Regions from separate parts of the Aliiglaciecola sp. genome, predicted to be linked through region 4. Evidence: predicted binding sites of a transcription regulator. Region 4 holds the regulator's gene; each other region holds the start of a gene.
What was found. Region 4 encodes FNR, which switches genes on or off when oxygen is low (the NO sensors DNR and NnrR bind a similar motif). Its sites were predicted from a motif close to TTGATCTAGATCAA; they were not measured.

Region 1 (3,879 bases), on a different contig from region 4:
TGGATTAGTGTCAGCTTGTAGCAGTCATTTGGGGTATGTGATTAAAGATAATTACAAAATGAATCACCTAGATGAAGTAAATCAAACATTAGGTATACATCACTTATTTGAGACCGACCCCATCACGGTTTATCGCAAACACGCTAATCGATTAAAAAATATGGGGTTATAACTAAGGATGGGGAAAGCCCTTAGTTTGGTTATCGGTCTTGTCGTCATAACCGCAGTTTTTAGCCTGTTTTCAAACCAGGTTAAAAACTCGCCAAGGGCGACTATCGATAACAACAGCACCTTGAATGTGGCGGAAACGTCAATTAACCAAAATAAACAGATTAGCAACCATGGCAGCAAACTCAAACTCTCTTGGTTTAATCAGGCCCTAAAAGATCGACTTGATCGTTTTACCGCAATGTTTGAACAAAGCGAACAAAAAATGTGGCAAGTGTTCAATCAAGAATGTGCTCTATTTGAGAACTGCCAAGGGTTAACTGAGCTTTTTTCACGTTATTTAGAATATAAAAAATCACTCATTAATATAGACGGAGCTTCGCCAACAGATACCCTTTCTTTTCGGTCTAGAATGGATGATCTAGTGATGCTGCGTGAGCAATTTTTCGGCCAAGCTGAAATTGAAATGTTATTTGCTCGCGAGCAAGCATGGGATGAAGCGGCGTTGCAACGATTAGCAATTAGGCAAGATGAAAACTTATCAGCAGAGCAAAAACGGATGTTGCTTGAGGCCCATATTGAAGCCCTACCCGATTCATTAAAAAACTCCTTAACGCCAACTTTACAACTAGCAAAATTAACCTCGCTGCATCAACAATCCCCTGCTCAAACTAGCACATATAATGACTATGCCGCTGAGTTTGGTGACGAGGCAGCACAGCGATTAATGGCGTTACAGCAAAAACGCGCAAATTGGCAACAAAAATTAGCCGATTACCAATCTGAAGTAAATAGGTTATCTGCTCAATATTCATCTACGCAACTAACAAATAAAGTTCAAACCCTCAGAGACAAGATGTTTACTAAGAATGAACAAAAACGTCTTCAAGTACTCGTCCATTGATGAATATTCATAGGCTGACTTTTTGTCTATATCAGCATAAAAGTAAGGGTTATTACTAATAGCGTAATCACGCCACAGTGGTAAAATCTTGAATAGACTTCTCCCCAATATGAATACATTGCAATTATAAATAAAAACGTAGGAAGTATAATAATGCGGATTGGGATTCTTACTGGCGGTGGTGATTGTCAGGGATTAAATGCAGCAATTCGAGCTGTAGCTAAATCATTAATGTTAAATAACAATGCCGAAATTATAGGTATTGAAGATGGGTTTGACGGTTTATTGAAACGTAAAGTCCGTCAGCTTAGCTATGCAGATTGCAGCGGTATTCTTTCTCTTGGCGGTACTATTTTAGGAACCAGTAATAAAGCTAATCCTTTTGACTATCAGGGCAAAGACTGCTCGGCTGACGTTATGTCTTATTATCATGAACTAGGTTTAGATGCAGTGGTGATGATTGGCGGTGACGGCACAATGTCAATTGCTTATGAGCTATCTAAGTTAGGAATGAACATTGTTGGTGTGCCAAAAACCATTGATAACGATTTGATGTGTACTGAGCGTACATTTGGTTTCCAAACCGCAGTGTCTATTGTAACCGAAGCTATTGACCGACTGCGCACCACTGGACATTCACATAAACGAGTTATGATCCTTGAAACCATGGGCCGTTATGCAGGTTGGATAGCGCTACATGCTGGCGTGGCCGGCGGCGCAGATGTGATCTTGATACCAGAATACCCATACAACATTGATGAAATAGTTTCAGCTTGTGAACTAAGAGCCAGTGAGCAGCATTACTCTATTATTGTTGTCGCTGAGGGTGCTAAACCTGAAAATGGCACTATGGCAGTGCAAGAAACCATTGCAGATAGTCCAGATCCCATCCGCTTGGGTGGTATCTCAGATGTATTAAAAAGCCAGTTGGAAACACGCTTAAATGGCGAAGTCAGAGCAACATCTTTAGGTCACATCCAGCGTGGTGGCTCCCCCACGGCTAATGACAGAATTTTTGCAACAAACGTGGGCGCATTTGCCGCGAAACTCATTTCCGAAAAATTATTTGGTCGAGTTGTTGTGCAACAAAAAAATCAGTTAACCAGCGTACCTTTAGAGCAAGTTGCTAATCAAACTAAAGGAGTAGCTAGGGACAACATCACCTTACAAAGTGCCCTTTCTTTAGGGATAAGTTTTGGTGTCGCAAATTTAGAAACGACGGGGCAATCCTAGGATCAACCAAAAATATAGATAAGCGATAACCTTTAGGAAATTTATAAACCTTTAACGGCGAAAAGTCTGATCCCTATCAATCTGGTGTTGGCAGTGAAAGTTATAACCATCTTATAGACTAAGGCAAATCGTTAATGTCACGAATAGATCCCACGAATATGGCAGTCGAAGCTGAGCCACTCGCATCTATGCAGATAGGGGTTGTGAGTGCTGTGCGTGGAAGTATTGTTGAAATCAAATTCGAACATAAACCACCTGCTATTCACAATATTATCTACGCCAACAATCGCGCTATCGTTCTAGAAGTCCTAACCCAATTACCGGACAACAAAGTGCGTACAATTGCCTTAACCCCTACACAAGGTTTAGCAAGAGGCATGCAAGCAGAAGATTCTGGCCAACCTCTTACTGTTCCCATTGGCAAACAAAATATATCTCGCATGTTTAATGTATTTGGCAACCCTATTGATGGTAAAGATTTCAACCACCAATGTCAGCGCCGAAGTGTCCATCAAGCGCCTCCACTGCTTTCAAACTTATCTAGCCAACAACAAATATTTGAAACCGGTATCAAAATTGTCGACGTACTTTGTCCACTTGAGCGTGGCGGTAAAGCAGGATTGTTTGGGGGAGCTGGGGTAGGTAAAACCGTACTGCTAACAGAAATGATCCACAATATGGTAAGTCATCAACAAGGTGTCAGTATTTTTTGTGGTATTGGCGAGCGCTGCCGCGAAGGTGAAGAGCTATACCGTGAAATGAAACAGGCTGGTGTTTTAGATAATATGGTGATGCTGTTTGGACAAATGAACGAACCACCAGGAAGTCGATTTCGCATAGGCCATAGTGCATTAACCATGGCTGAGTATTTTCGTGATGACGAACATAAAGACGTTTTACTCCTTATCGACAATATTTTTCGCTTTATTCAAGCCGGATCCGAAGTATCTGGTTTAATGGGCCAAATGCCATCAAGAATGGGCTATCAACCAACTTTAGGAACTGAGCTATCTGGTCTAGAAGAGCGCATCGCAAACACCCAAAATGGTGCCATAACGTCAATTCAGGCAGTGTATGTGCCGGCTGATGATTTTACCGATCCTGCTGCCACCCACACATTTTCACACCTTTCGGCAACCTTGGTGCTTTCTCGAAAACGAGCCAGCGAAGGGCTCTACCCATCAATCGATCCGCTGCAATCCAGCTCTAGTTTAGCCACCGCAAATATTGTCGGCCAACGGCACTACAAATTAGCCCAAGAAGTAAGAGAAATTCTAGCTCAATATGATGAACTTAAAGACATTATAGCCATGCTCGGGTTAGAGCAGCTTGCAAATAAAGATCGTAAAGTTGTTATTCGAGCCCGTCGTTTAGAACGCTTTTTCACTCAGCCTTTTTTTACCACAGAACAATTCACTGGAATGGAAGGAAAATTTGTCAGTTTAGAAAATGCCTTGAATGGTTGTGAGCAAATTTTGCGAGGTGATTTTGATGACTACCCAGAAAGCGCGCTATACATGATTGGTGATATTAGCGAAGCAGTAAAATCTAACACTGAGAATGTCGAGCCAAAC
Region 2 (3,879 bases), on a different contig from region 4:
ATGAATACCATCGCAATCCAACCTACCCGAATATATTTTCCGGCGGAGTCTGTGTTGCTATCCCTCCAGTTGAGGCAACTCCAGTCCCAACAGGAACGCCTAAAACAGGTTACATGATCGAAACTATGATGACCGCCATCGCCCACAATCTAAAAGCCCTCATTATTGACAAACAACCGCCTCACACTAAAGGCACTATGCATGCAATTTGCTTAGCCGACATGGGCAACACAGGAGCAGCATTTGTAGCCATGCCGCAAATTCCGCCCCGTAATGTTGCCTGGTTTAAAAAAGGGAAATGGGTACATTTAGCCAAAATTGCATTTGAAAAATACTTCATGCGAAAAATGCGCACGGGCACAAGTGAACCGGTTTACGAAAAGTATGTGCTAAAAGCACTTGGAATAGAACGACTAGAATAGGAAATACTATGAATAGAATATTAGCAATATGTGCAACTACAATGGGTATGTTAACTCTTGTCAGTTTCGGATCTTATGGAACGGCTACTAAGGTGGAAGAATTAGCCACAAAAAAGGAACCGCTAATAAATAATCAGGTTCAAAATCATGAAGCATCCTCAAAACAACAGATGCAAAACATTGCCAAACAAAAAATGCAGCAATTTGGTAAGCAACTCAAAAGTGAATTACTCAATGCAATTGGCACTGGTGGCTTTGAAAGTGCAGTAGAGGTTTGTCAACAACAAGCACCTAAAATTGCCGCTGAACTATCCACTAATGGTTGGACCCTAAGTCGCACAAGCTTAAAAACCCGCAACCCCGATAACCAACCCAATGAGTGGCAAAAAGAGGTATTAGTGAACTTTGAACAGCAATTGAAACAGGGCAAAGCAATGGATAAGTTGGTCTTTAGTGATATTAAAAATGGGCAATTTAGAATGATGAAAGCCATTCCTACTGGTCAGTTATGTGTTGCTTGTCATGGTACAAATATATCCTCGGATTTACGTGAAAAAATAAACCAACACTACCCACAGGACACGGCAATAAACTTTTCGTTAAATGATATACGCGGCGCTTTTAGCGTCACTGCGCCTATGTCTGAGTAGACTACTGCCAAACAAATTAATCCACAAAATCAGCTGCCAAATCAGCAACTGTCACTTATGACACACTTCTTGTCATAAGTGACACAACAACTTGACAATAAAGCCTCCCCAAAAATAAAACTCCAATCCTTTCAATACCTTAAAATATTTTCCATATTTGGCACGCAGAATGCAATTTGAGTTCAATAATGTTGATTAAGATCAACTCCGAGGTAGAAACCATCGGAATATAATAGATTCGACAACACTTTTTAAATCACTAGGAGAAACAGTATGAACGAGACTCTAATTGAGTTATCTCGTTGGCAATTTGCCTCTACCGTCATGTTTCATTTCATATTTGTTCCATTAACCTTAGGCTTGAGTTTTATGCTTGCCATAATGGAATCTGTGTATGTTTTGACTGGCAAAGAAATCTATAAACAAATGACCAAGTTTTGGGGTAAGTTGTTTGGGATCAACTTTGCTATTGGCGTTGCCACAGGCTTAACCATGGAATTTCAGTTCGGTATGAACTGGTCTTATTATTCCCATTATGTAGGTGATATCTTTGGTGCGCCTTTGGCGATAGAAGGACTCATGGCCTTCTTCTTAGAGTCTACCTTTGTTGGTTTATTTTTCTTTGGTTGGGACAAAATGACCAAAGTGAAACATCTAATGACAACTTGGTTAGTTGCCATAGGTTCTAACTTCTCTGCCCTTTGGATCTTAATTGCCAATGGCTGGATGCAATTTCCTGTGGGTGCAGAGTTTAATTTCGAATCTATGCGCATGGAAATGACCAGCTTTGCAGAAGTCATATTCAACCCTGTTGCGCAAGTGAAGTTTGTACATACGGTATCTGCAGGCTATGTGACCGGTGCAATTTTTGTTCTAGCTATTTCTTCTTATTACTTACTTAAAAACAAAGATGTTGCTTTTGCTAGACGCTCGTTCGCCATCGCGGCCAGCTTTGGGTTAGCATCGGTTATCTCAGTTATTATTTTAGGTGATGAGAGTGGTTATGAACTAGGTGATGTTCAAAAGGTTAAATTAGCCGCTGTAGAGGCTGAATATGAAACCCAGCCGGCCCCTGCTGCTTTTACCCTGTTTGGCATACCCAATGATGAAACTGAATCTGTCGATTACGCCATCCAAATACCTTATGCCATGGGTATAATTGCCACACGCTCACTAGACGAAGAAGTGGTTGGCTTAAAAGAACATAAAGAGCGCCATAGAGAGCGTATTTTATCTGGAATTGTAGCTTACGACTTATTAGACAAAGTCAGAAATGGCCAAGCGACAGAAGCTGAACGGGCTGATTTTGAGCAACACAAAGACAATTTAGGCTTTGCTATGCTGTTACAGCCTTTTACGGATGATGTTACTAATCCTTCCGAAAATGCTATTCAACAAGCTGTTGATTACAGCATTCCAAAAGTTGCACCGTTATTTTGGAGTTTCAGACTGATGGTTGCCTCTGGATTTGCCATGTTAGTGCTGTTTGCCCTAGCCTTCTATTACTCTACTAAGCACCAAATTACTAAACCTCGCTGGTTATTGAAATTTGCTCTTTGGAGCCTACCACTGCCTTGGATAGCCTCAGAAGCGGGTTGGTTTGTTGCCGAATATGGTCGTCAACCATGGTCAATTGCAGAAATATTACCGGTACATGCATCAGTATCCAATTTAAGTGTTACTGACGTCGTTATCACGATAATAGCCTACACATTCTTCTATGCAATTATGTTTATCGCCGCCTTTTATCTAATGCAGAAATACGCCAAAAAAGGCCCCAGTGAAACTTTTGCCGAAGCCGAGCGTGAATTAGAAGAAGCGGCACAACTACTAAACGATGAACAACCTCAAGGAGCAAACTCATGATTGATTATGAAACCCTTCGTGTTATCTGGTGGGTGTTGATAGGTGTATTACTCATAGGTTTTGCGATTACCGACGGCTTTGATTTAGGAGTCGGTGCATTATTGACGCTGATTGGAAAAACCGATCAAGAACGCCGAGTCATGATCAATACCGTGGGGCCCCACTGGGACGGTAACCAGGTGTGGTTAATCACTGCTGGTGGCGCTATTTTTGCTGCTTGGCCAATGATTTATGCTACAGCGTTTTCTGCTTTATATTTAGCACTAGCCTTAACCTTAATCGCGCTGTGGATGCGTCCGTTAGGTTTTGATTACCGTAGCAAGCTAACCAATAAAAAATGGCGAATGATGTGGGATTGGGCGCTTTTCGCTGGCGGCTTTATTCCTGCCCTAATATTTGGTGTGACATTTGGTAACTTACTACTGGGTATTCCTTTCGAGTTAGACGAGACTTTAAAGTCAACCTATACAGGTTCGTTTTTCAGTTTACTAACACCATTTGCACTACTAACCGGACTAGTTTCAGTTGCAATGCTGTTAAACCACGGAGCAACTTGGTTACAACTTAAATCCGATGGTGACCTATATCAGCGGGCACGTTCTTTGTCAGTAATACTAGCTTCAACAACAGCGGCTCTTTTTGCCTTAGCAGGTGTGTATTTGGCCCTTGGCGTCGATGGCTATCAAATCACTTCAAACGTAGATATAGCTGCAACCAGCAATCCTTTGCATAAAACCGTATCGATTGTAAGTGGAGGATGGTTACAAAATTACAGTGCCTATCCATGGATGATAGCAGCCCCTGTTCTAGGTATTGTTGCTGCATTGGCCTCCGCCTTCTTTTCTAGTATCGGCAGAAGTGGCAAGGCATTTGTTGCAAGTGCGCTAAGTATTGCAGGCATTATTTTAACTGCAGGGTTCTCAATGTTTCCATTTTTACTA
Region 3 (3,879 bases), on a different contig from region 4:
AAAGTATGGCCAAAATGGTCGCGTCTTTAGTGATATCACGAGCCATTAAAGAGGGTTTTATTAGTGGTTTAGATGAGCCTGCAGCAACTTATATAAACGAATGGCAGGGTACAGAAAAAGACACAATTACTATCCGTCACATGTTACATATGGCCGCAGGATTTGAACAATACTACACCTTAGACATGAGCCCATTTAGTAATTTTACTCGCTCCTATATTTCAGGTTATTCGGATGACGTTATTATCAATGATTATACGTTAATCGATAAGCCTGGAACTAAGTACGATTATAGCCAAGCAGTGTCCGATTTACTTGCAATAGTCATCAAGCGCGCTACAGGGAAACCTTATGGTCAGTACTTGTCTGAGTCGCTAATTAAGCCTATACATGCCCAAGGTGGAGAGGTCATGCTTAACCGTCCGCAAGGGGTGGCGCACAGTGGTTGTTGTTTGTTATTGCCTTCAGAATCTTGGTTGCGCATGGGTATTTTGCTTAAAAACGGTGGGCAAATAGATGGTCAATCTTTGTTTCCGGATAATTGGATGGAAGAATATCTAGAACCTTCACCTGCTAACCCTGCTATGGGCCTGCATATCTGGTTGGGTAAACCTTATTTGCCTAAACGAGCGTGGGCAGAAGTTGGTCCAGCTAAAGGCTTTGGGGTGCTGCATAGTGAACCCTATTTGGCCGATGATTTATTTATGTTTGATGGCAGTGGCAATCAAGTGATGTATATCATTCCGTCTATGGATTTAGTTATTTTGCGTACCGGAGGCTTTAGCTGGGCGCCTGGTAAAGAGTGGGATAACAGTTACATTCCTAATACCATTATTCGAAGCATAATGGAGCCCTAAATTGTGAGCAACGCCAGTTATATTTTAGTTGTATTAGTCGTATATAAATTGGTGTTGCTAGGAATTGGCTTTTGGGCACAACGTCGCGTTAAAAACACTGATGACTTTTTCCTAGGGGGCCGTGGTTTAGGCCCCTTTGTTGCCGCTGTTAGTTATTCTGCTAGTTCCTCATCGGCATGGAAACTATTGGGGTTTAGTGGCTTAGTGATGGTGCTTGGTCTCTCCGGTATTTGGTTAGCCTTAGGTAGCATTTTAGGGATGTTTATATCTTGGTATTGGTTTGCCCCAAGGTTGTATCGAACCAGTCTTGAGCAAAAAGATTTAACCGTTACCGATTTCTTAAGTTTTGGCAGTAGCGGCGGGATTAAGAAGTTAATAGTGGTAACGGCATCCTTGATCATATTGATTTCGTTTACCCTTTATGTGGCAGCTCAATTTCAAGGCGCGGGAAACATGTTTTCTGCTACTTTTGATATGCCTATGACGGAAAGTGTATTAATTGGTGCGCTAATTATCTTTATTTACACTGTGCTAGGTGGGTTTTGGGCGGTTAGCATGACCGACGCGCTGCAGGGCTCTATTATGGCCATCGCAACGTTAGCGTTGCCCATAGCCGCAGTTGTCGCAGTAGGCGGCCCCATTGATTTTGTTACAACCTTAATTGAGGTTGCCACCCCAGAACAACTTAGTTTAACTGGGGGCAATGTTGCTTTGCTGGCTGCAGGTGTCATTATCGGCAATCTCAGTGTATCTGTTTCGTCAATGGGACAGCCACACATGCTATTGCGTTTTATGGCATTGCGAGATGAAAAAGCGATTAAAAGCGGTCGTCGTATCGCTGCTGCTTGGTTCTTAATCGTTGATTTAGGTGTCGTGGTGGTGGGGCTTGCTGGGCTGGCGTTGCAAATCCAGTTAGATAATCCAGAAAACTTATTTTTTGTATTAACCACCGAACTCTTTCATCCTATTGTTGCCGGTGTTATTACTGCTGCCGTGTTGTCTGCCATTATGTCTACGGCTGACAGTCAATTGTTGGTTAGTGCCTCTGTTGTGGCACATGATTTAGGTTTAGAAAAACATTCCCGTTTATCATCATTGAGTATTTCAAGACTGAGTATTTTATTCGTCGTTGTTTTTTCAGTGTTAGTGACCTTGTATATGCCCGAAGCCATTTTCAGTAGAGCGATCTTTGCTTGGGTTGCCTTAGGAGCATCCTTTGGCCCAATCATCATCGTGCGTCTGTGCAATCGAAATATTCATCCTAAAGCCACCTTTTTGGCGATGATCACTGGTTTTGTGCTCGCAGTCACCTTTTACATGCTTCCTAGCACGCCAGGTGATTTTTTAGAAAGAGTGGTACCTTTTTCCATTGCGCTTTTGATTGCATTTGCAGGCTCGAGTCCCCGTTCTAAACGTTCATAGAAATATTCCTCACATATTCTTTCGTAATACCACGCTAGCATCACAGTTATAAAAAATTAACGCCGCTGGAAAGAACCTAGTGCCTTTTACTTCACTTACTCGTTCCCCTTGATGTAGCGAATCCCTCGTAAATAATTCGATACTTTATCTCGCTAGATATTGATGTGGATCAGTCAATTTAAGCAGATTTAAACTATGCTTAAGGTGCAATTGAATTCCCAATCTAAGATGAGTCTAATATAAATTAAGGAAGGATTATGAAACATATTTTAGTTGTTGCCGAGAGGAAAGAAAGTGTTAAGCCGATGCTGAAAAAAGCATTAAAGTTTGCGCCTTCCAGTATTACGGTGCTGTATATAGCTAATGATTTACTTGATTCTAACGTTGAGGGACTGACTACCTTAATTAACAATGAAGTGGCAGATGCATGCAAAATAACAATTCTAATGGAGACGGTTACATCCGCAGCTGAGCGCGAAGAGTTACTGTTTAAAACTCTCAGCCATGACGAATTTGATACCACATTCATTCACCGTCCTCAATTGGGACGGGAAGAGTTGGACTTTTCACTGATCAAAGCGGCACTAAAAGGCCCGATTAAATCCAGTGTTTTGTTATGTGGTGATAATCGCTGGCGCGGTCAGTTTAAGTTGTTAGGCACTGTTGATATTTTCACTAGAACCGATGCCCAAAAAGAATTAAACGACAAAGTCCTGAATACCTCTGCACATATCGCCAAGCAGTTGTCTGCGGATGTTTCTGTTTTAGGGGTGATCCCTATTCCGCGTATAAAACAAGAGTTTGATATAACTGAGCCCGGTGAGGTGATGGTTAAAAAAGGTAAGTTATCCAAAGATAAACTTGAAAAAATTGTAGAAGATACAGGTGTGTTTACTGACTATACAGTGAAAATTGAGGCCGGCTCTGCCTATGCTTTGATCCCTTCCGTCGCCAGCAAAATGAAAGCGAACTTGGTCGTCATTGGTAACGTTGGTCGCAAGGGAATCAAAGGAATGTTAATCGGCAATACGGCTGAAAAAATTCTCAATCGGCTGACGGTTGATGTGCTTATTGTTAGGCAGTAGCGCTTAGTCAATCCTATGCAATATTTAAAGCTCAGTTGACACTAGTAGCTAGTTTTAACGGCTTTTACACGGGTTCACGGATACTATTTTAGACTAGCTAACGCCGAGTACCTGCAAATTCTGAGTTGCCTAGGCCAATATCAGATTCCATTTGGAGAGAACCATGGCTAAATTGACGTTTTACGGTGCTATTGAAGGCGTAACGGGCTCTATGTATTTACTGCAAACCGAGAATAGCAAGATTTTGCTAGATTGTGGTTTGTTTCAAGGCCGAAGAGTGGAGGAAGAGGCAAACTTAAAGCCGTTACCCTTTGATGTCAGCCGACTAGATGGTGTTGTGCTTTCCCACGCCCATTTGGATCACTCTGGTCGTTTACCCTTATTAATTTCTCAGGGCTTAACGTGTCCAATCTATATGACCTCGGCTACAAAAGAGTTAATAGAGGTGTTGCTTAAGGACGCCGCATCTTTGCAACAGCGAGATGTTGAATGGGAAAACAAACGTCGTCGCCGCG
Region 4 (3,879 bases):
ATGAAATCTGTAAATATGGACTTTTCCGTTTCAATAGCCATTATCGGTACTTTTGTGGCTAGTGCTTGGGCAACAATTACCCATACCGGCGAAATTTATTTTGAATCAGTCTGTATGTTCATCTTTTTATTACTAATCAGCCGCTTTTTAGAACACCGTTCACGACACCAAGCCAGTCTTATATCTGCCAATATGTTTAAATACATTCCACTGACGGCCATTCAAATAGATAGTGATAACAAGCAAAACTCGGTGTTAGCAAAACACCTTAAACCAGGACAAAAAATACTAGTCCGCCCTGGTGAAACGTTTCCAGTCGATGGGGTGATAACATCTGGCGATGGAAACGTAGATGAGTCCATGTTGACGGGTGAGTCTGAGAAAATCAAAAAGAACATTGGTGACCATGTGTATGGCGGCACCATAAATCTGTCAGGCTCATTTGAAATAGAAGTTGAAAATGAACTTAAATTATCCTTAGTAAATAAAATACTACGGTTGCAAGAATTAGCCCTTGCCGATAAACCCAAGGCTGCAGTGTATGCTGATGTAGCCTCAAAATACTTTATTGTAATTGTTCTTGGAATTACTCTGATTAGTTATTTCGGTTGGTTAGCTTATCAACCAGATCGGGCATTTTGGGTGGCCATATCGATTTTAGTCGCCACCTGCCCTTGTGCATTAAGCTTAGCAACCCCCACGGCATTAACTAGCGCCATGGCAAAGTTAAACCAATATGGTTTGTTGGTAAAAAGAGCAAATATCATTGACGTCATGCCTGATGTCGATACGGTAATTTTTGATAAAACAGGTACCCTCACTAATGGTCACTTTAGTGTAAGTGAAGTTGAGCTATTTAATCATTCAGACGAAAATTTTGTATTCAACTTAGCGGCTGGCATCGAGCAGTATTCTAAACATCCAATCTCCCAAGCGTTTCAATCCAAAACGCCTCTAGAGGTTAATCACGTAGACACCATTGCTGGCAAAGGCTTGCAAGGTACCTATCAATCGCAAATTGTAAAGATTGGTAATCTAAGCATTTTAGATGATAAATTAAATTTGCCCGCAAACCCTGATGACTCTCGCGTGTATTTGCAATTAGGCAAACAATTAATCGCCGCATTTACGGTAAAAGATGTAGTCAAAAAAGACGCTAAACAGCTCGTCAATGACCTGAGTAGCAAACAATTAGTGATGTTAAGTGGTGACGCCGAAACAAGTGCTACCTCGGTTGCCAACGCCTTGGGAATTCCCAATGTGTATTTTAGGCAAACGCCTCAACAAAAACTCAATTACATCCAAAGTTTACAAGCTGATGGACATAAAGTGTTGATGATTGGAGATGGTATTAATGACGCGCCTGTATTAGCCGCTGCCGATGTATCTATTGCAGTAGGTGACGCTAGTGACATGGCGAAACGTTCAGCCGATATCATTTTATTAAATTCGAAATTAAGTAATGTAAAATTTGCTGTTAGTATGGCAATCAAGGTACGCCATAAAATTAAACAGAATATGGTCTGGGCTATAGGTTACAACGCACTTATTCTTCCTCTTGCAGTGGCTGGATATTTAAGCCCATGGATGGCCGTTATCGGTATGTCTTTAAGTTCAATCATTGTAGTAGCAAATTCAATTCGTCTGCTCCGTTAATAGGAAACTAAATTGAGTATTATTTATGTATTAATCCCCATCGCTATACTGCTCGTTTTGTTAGCTATCGGGATCTTTTTTTGGGCAGTTAAGTCAAATCAATTTGAAGATTTAGAACGTCAAGGTTACAACATTTTATTCGATGATGACGTAGACAAAAAAGCACCACAAAAAGCCCCTAAAACTGAAGAAGAATGAACGATATCAGCTGGTTCTCAGCGATTTTAATTGGTCTTGCAGGTAGTGTACATTGTGCAGGGATGTGCGGCGGTATTGTTACCTCGTTTACCTTTGCCTTGCCAAAAAATCAGTCACAATGGCCATTTTTAATCGCTTATAATACAGGACGTATTTTATCCTACAGTGTTGCTGGCGCTATCGCCGGACTTTTAGGGCAAGTTGTCACAACCCAATCTTTCATCAACCCACAAGTACTCACCCTGTTTGGTGGGGTATTTATGGTGTTACTGGGGCTTTATGTGGGTCAATGGTCAAAGTTGCTCACTAAAGTCGAAAAAGTCGGTGCTATTTTTTGGCGTAAAATCAGCCCGTTGTCAAAACGTTTTATTCCCTTTAAACACCCAATGTATGCCGTGCCCTATGGTGTGATTTGGGGTTGGCTGCCCTGCGGATTAGTATATTCAACATTAACCTGGAGTGTTTCCACTGGCAGCGCAGTACAAGGTGCGTTGACCATGTTTTGTTTTGGTTTAGGCACACTGCCTATTATGTTAGCAATGGGAGCTAGCGCCACTCAAATCAGAAGTTGGTTAACACAACCCTTGGTAAAACGTAGCGTTGCAGTTTTATTGTGCTTATTTGGCTTGATTTTATGTTACCAAGGGATTCATAATTGGTAACTAATGAATTAAGTGGAATTATCTAATGTCTGATTCGAACAAGTTCAGTATTCGCTGCCAAAATTGTAGTTTTAACCATCTTTGCATCCCCGTAGCCCTGAACCAAACAGAAATGGAAAGTTTAGATGAGATAATCGAGCGTAAACGTCCTTTGCATAAAAATGATCAGCTCACTATTCCAGGACAAAAATTCACCTCATTATTTGCGGTAAGAACAGGTTCATTTAAATCCTATATTACCTCCCCTGATGGAGAACAACAGATAACCGGGTTTCATTTTCCTGGTGATATAGTTGGTTTCGACGGACTCTTTTCAGAAAAGTACCAAAGTTACAACCAAGCCATGGAAACCTCTATGGTGTGTGAGTTGCCCTATGACAAGCTCGACACTATGAGCGAGCAACTTCCGACATTACGTAAAGAAATGCTTAAGATAATGAGCACGGAAATAAACCAAGACCATAGTATGATGATGCTCTTGAATAAACGTACTGCAGAGGAACGTCTTGCACATTTTTTGATTAATTTATCCGACCGCTTTCACTCTCGTGGTTTTTCTGAAACCGAGTTCAATTTAACCATGACGCGTAACGAAATAGGTAACCATTTAGGTCTTACCGTAGAAACCGTCAGCCGTTTATTAACCCGTTTTCAAAAAGAAAATATCATAAAAGTAGATGGCAAGTTTATCCAGATCCCCGATTTAGCCTCCCTTAGAGATAAGCTCGGTGAGCATGTTTTACAAAATAAAGCCTGCGGATAGGCCTTTCCTGTTAAGTTGATTTAGGTCAAAACAAATAATCGGTTAACTGGCAAAATAGCTAAAGTACCCATACACTTAAGATGAAAGTGTAAACCTTATAAGGGAGTTAACTAATGTCCATATTTAACAAAATACTAGCCGTTGTAGACCCGACCACCGATGATCAGAAAGCCTTTAAACGGGCTCTCTTGCTGGCACAAAAAACGGGGGCCAGTGTTACTGCCTTTCTATCCATTTACGATTTCTCTTATGAAATGACCACTATGTTGACCGTAGATGAACGCGAAACAATGCGCCAAGCTGTGGTAGATGATAAAACTGATTGGCTAGCCAATATCGTTGAGCCATTGGCAGCTAACTCTTCAATCTCTGTAGATATCAAAGTAGTTTGGCATAATCGTCCTTATGAAAGTGTCTTATTTGAGGTGATTGACCACAGTTATGACTTAATTGTAAAAGGCACTCACGAGCATGACACCTTGAAATCGGTTATTTTCACCCCTACCGATTGGCATATTTTGCGAAAGTCTCCCGTGCCTGTATTGCTAGTCAAAGAGCATGACTGGCCAAGCAATGGCAACATTTTAGCGGCTGTTGATG

Region 1: atpD (F0F1 ATP synthase subunit beta) is a predicted target of FNR. The motif match lies at 2,372-2,385, and genes of this name have one in related genera.
Region 2: ABJV04_RS18300 (cytochrome ubiquinol oxidase subunit I) is a predicted target of FNR. The motif match lies at 1,264-1,277, and genes of this name have one in related genera.
Region 3: ABJV04_RS02695 (universal stress protein) is a predicted target of FNR. The motif match lies at 2,439-2,452, and genes of this name have one in related genera.

Annotation. Positions count from the first base shown of each region.
Region 1 covers NZ_JBDWYG010000069.1:67,727-71,605, forward strand. Annotated here, with positions in the region: gene ABJV04_RS18880 (triacylglycerol lipase) at 1-172, shown strand, start outside; gene ABJV04_RS18885 (lipase chaperone) at 179-1,072, shown strand; gene ABJV04_RS18890 (ATP-dependent 6-phosphofructokinase) at 1,226-2,305, shown strand; gene atpD (F0F1 ATP synthase subunit beta) at 2,494-3,879, shown strand, end outside.
Region 2 covers NZ_JBDWYG010000067.1:80,743-84,621, reverse strand. Annotated here, with positions in the region: gene ABJV04_RS18310 (FAD/NAD(P)-binding oxidoreductase) at 1-422, shown strand, start outside; gene ABJV04_RS18305 (DUF3365 domain-containing protein) at 431-1,072, shown strand; gene ABJV04_RS18300 (cytochrome ubiquinol oxidase subunit I) at 1,346-2,938, shown strand; gene cydB (cytochrome d ubiquinol oxidase subunit II) at 2,935-3,879, shown strand, end outside.
Region 3 covers NZ_JBDWYG010000015.1:51,413-55,291, reverse strand. Annotated here, with positions in the region: gene ABJV04_RS02705 (serine hydrolase) at 1-857, shown strand, start outside; gene ABJV04_RS02700 (sodium/proline symporter) at 861-2,279, shown strand; gene ABJV04_RS02695 (universal stress protein) at 2,537-3,364, shown strand; gene ABJV04_RS02690 (MBL fold metallo-hydrolase) at 3,528-3,879, shown strand, end outside.
Region 4 covers NZ_JBDWYG010000031.1:107,997-111,875, reverse strand. Annotated here, with positions in the region: gene ABJV04_RS07150 (heavy metal translocating P-type ATPase) at 1-1,656, shown strand, start outside; gene ccoS (cbb3-type cytochrome oxidase assembly protein CcoS) at 1,669-1,854, shown strand; gene ABJV04_RS07140 (sulfite exporter TauE/SafE family protein) at 1,851-2,516, shown strand; gene fnr (fumarate/nitrate reduction transcriptional regulator Fnr) at 2,542-3,279, shown strand; gene uspE (universal stress protein UspE) at 3,393-3,879, shown strand, end outside.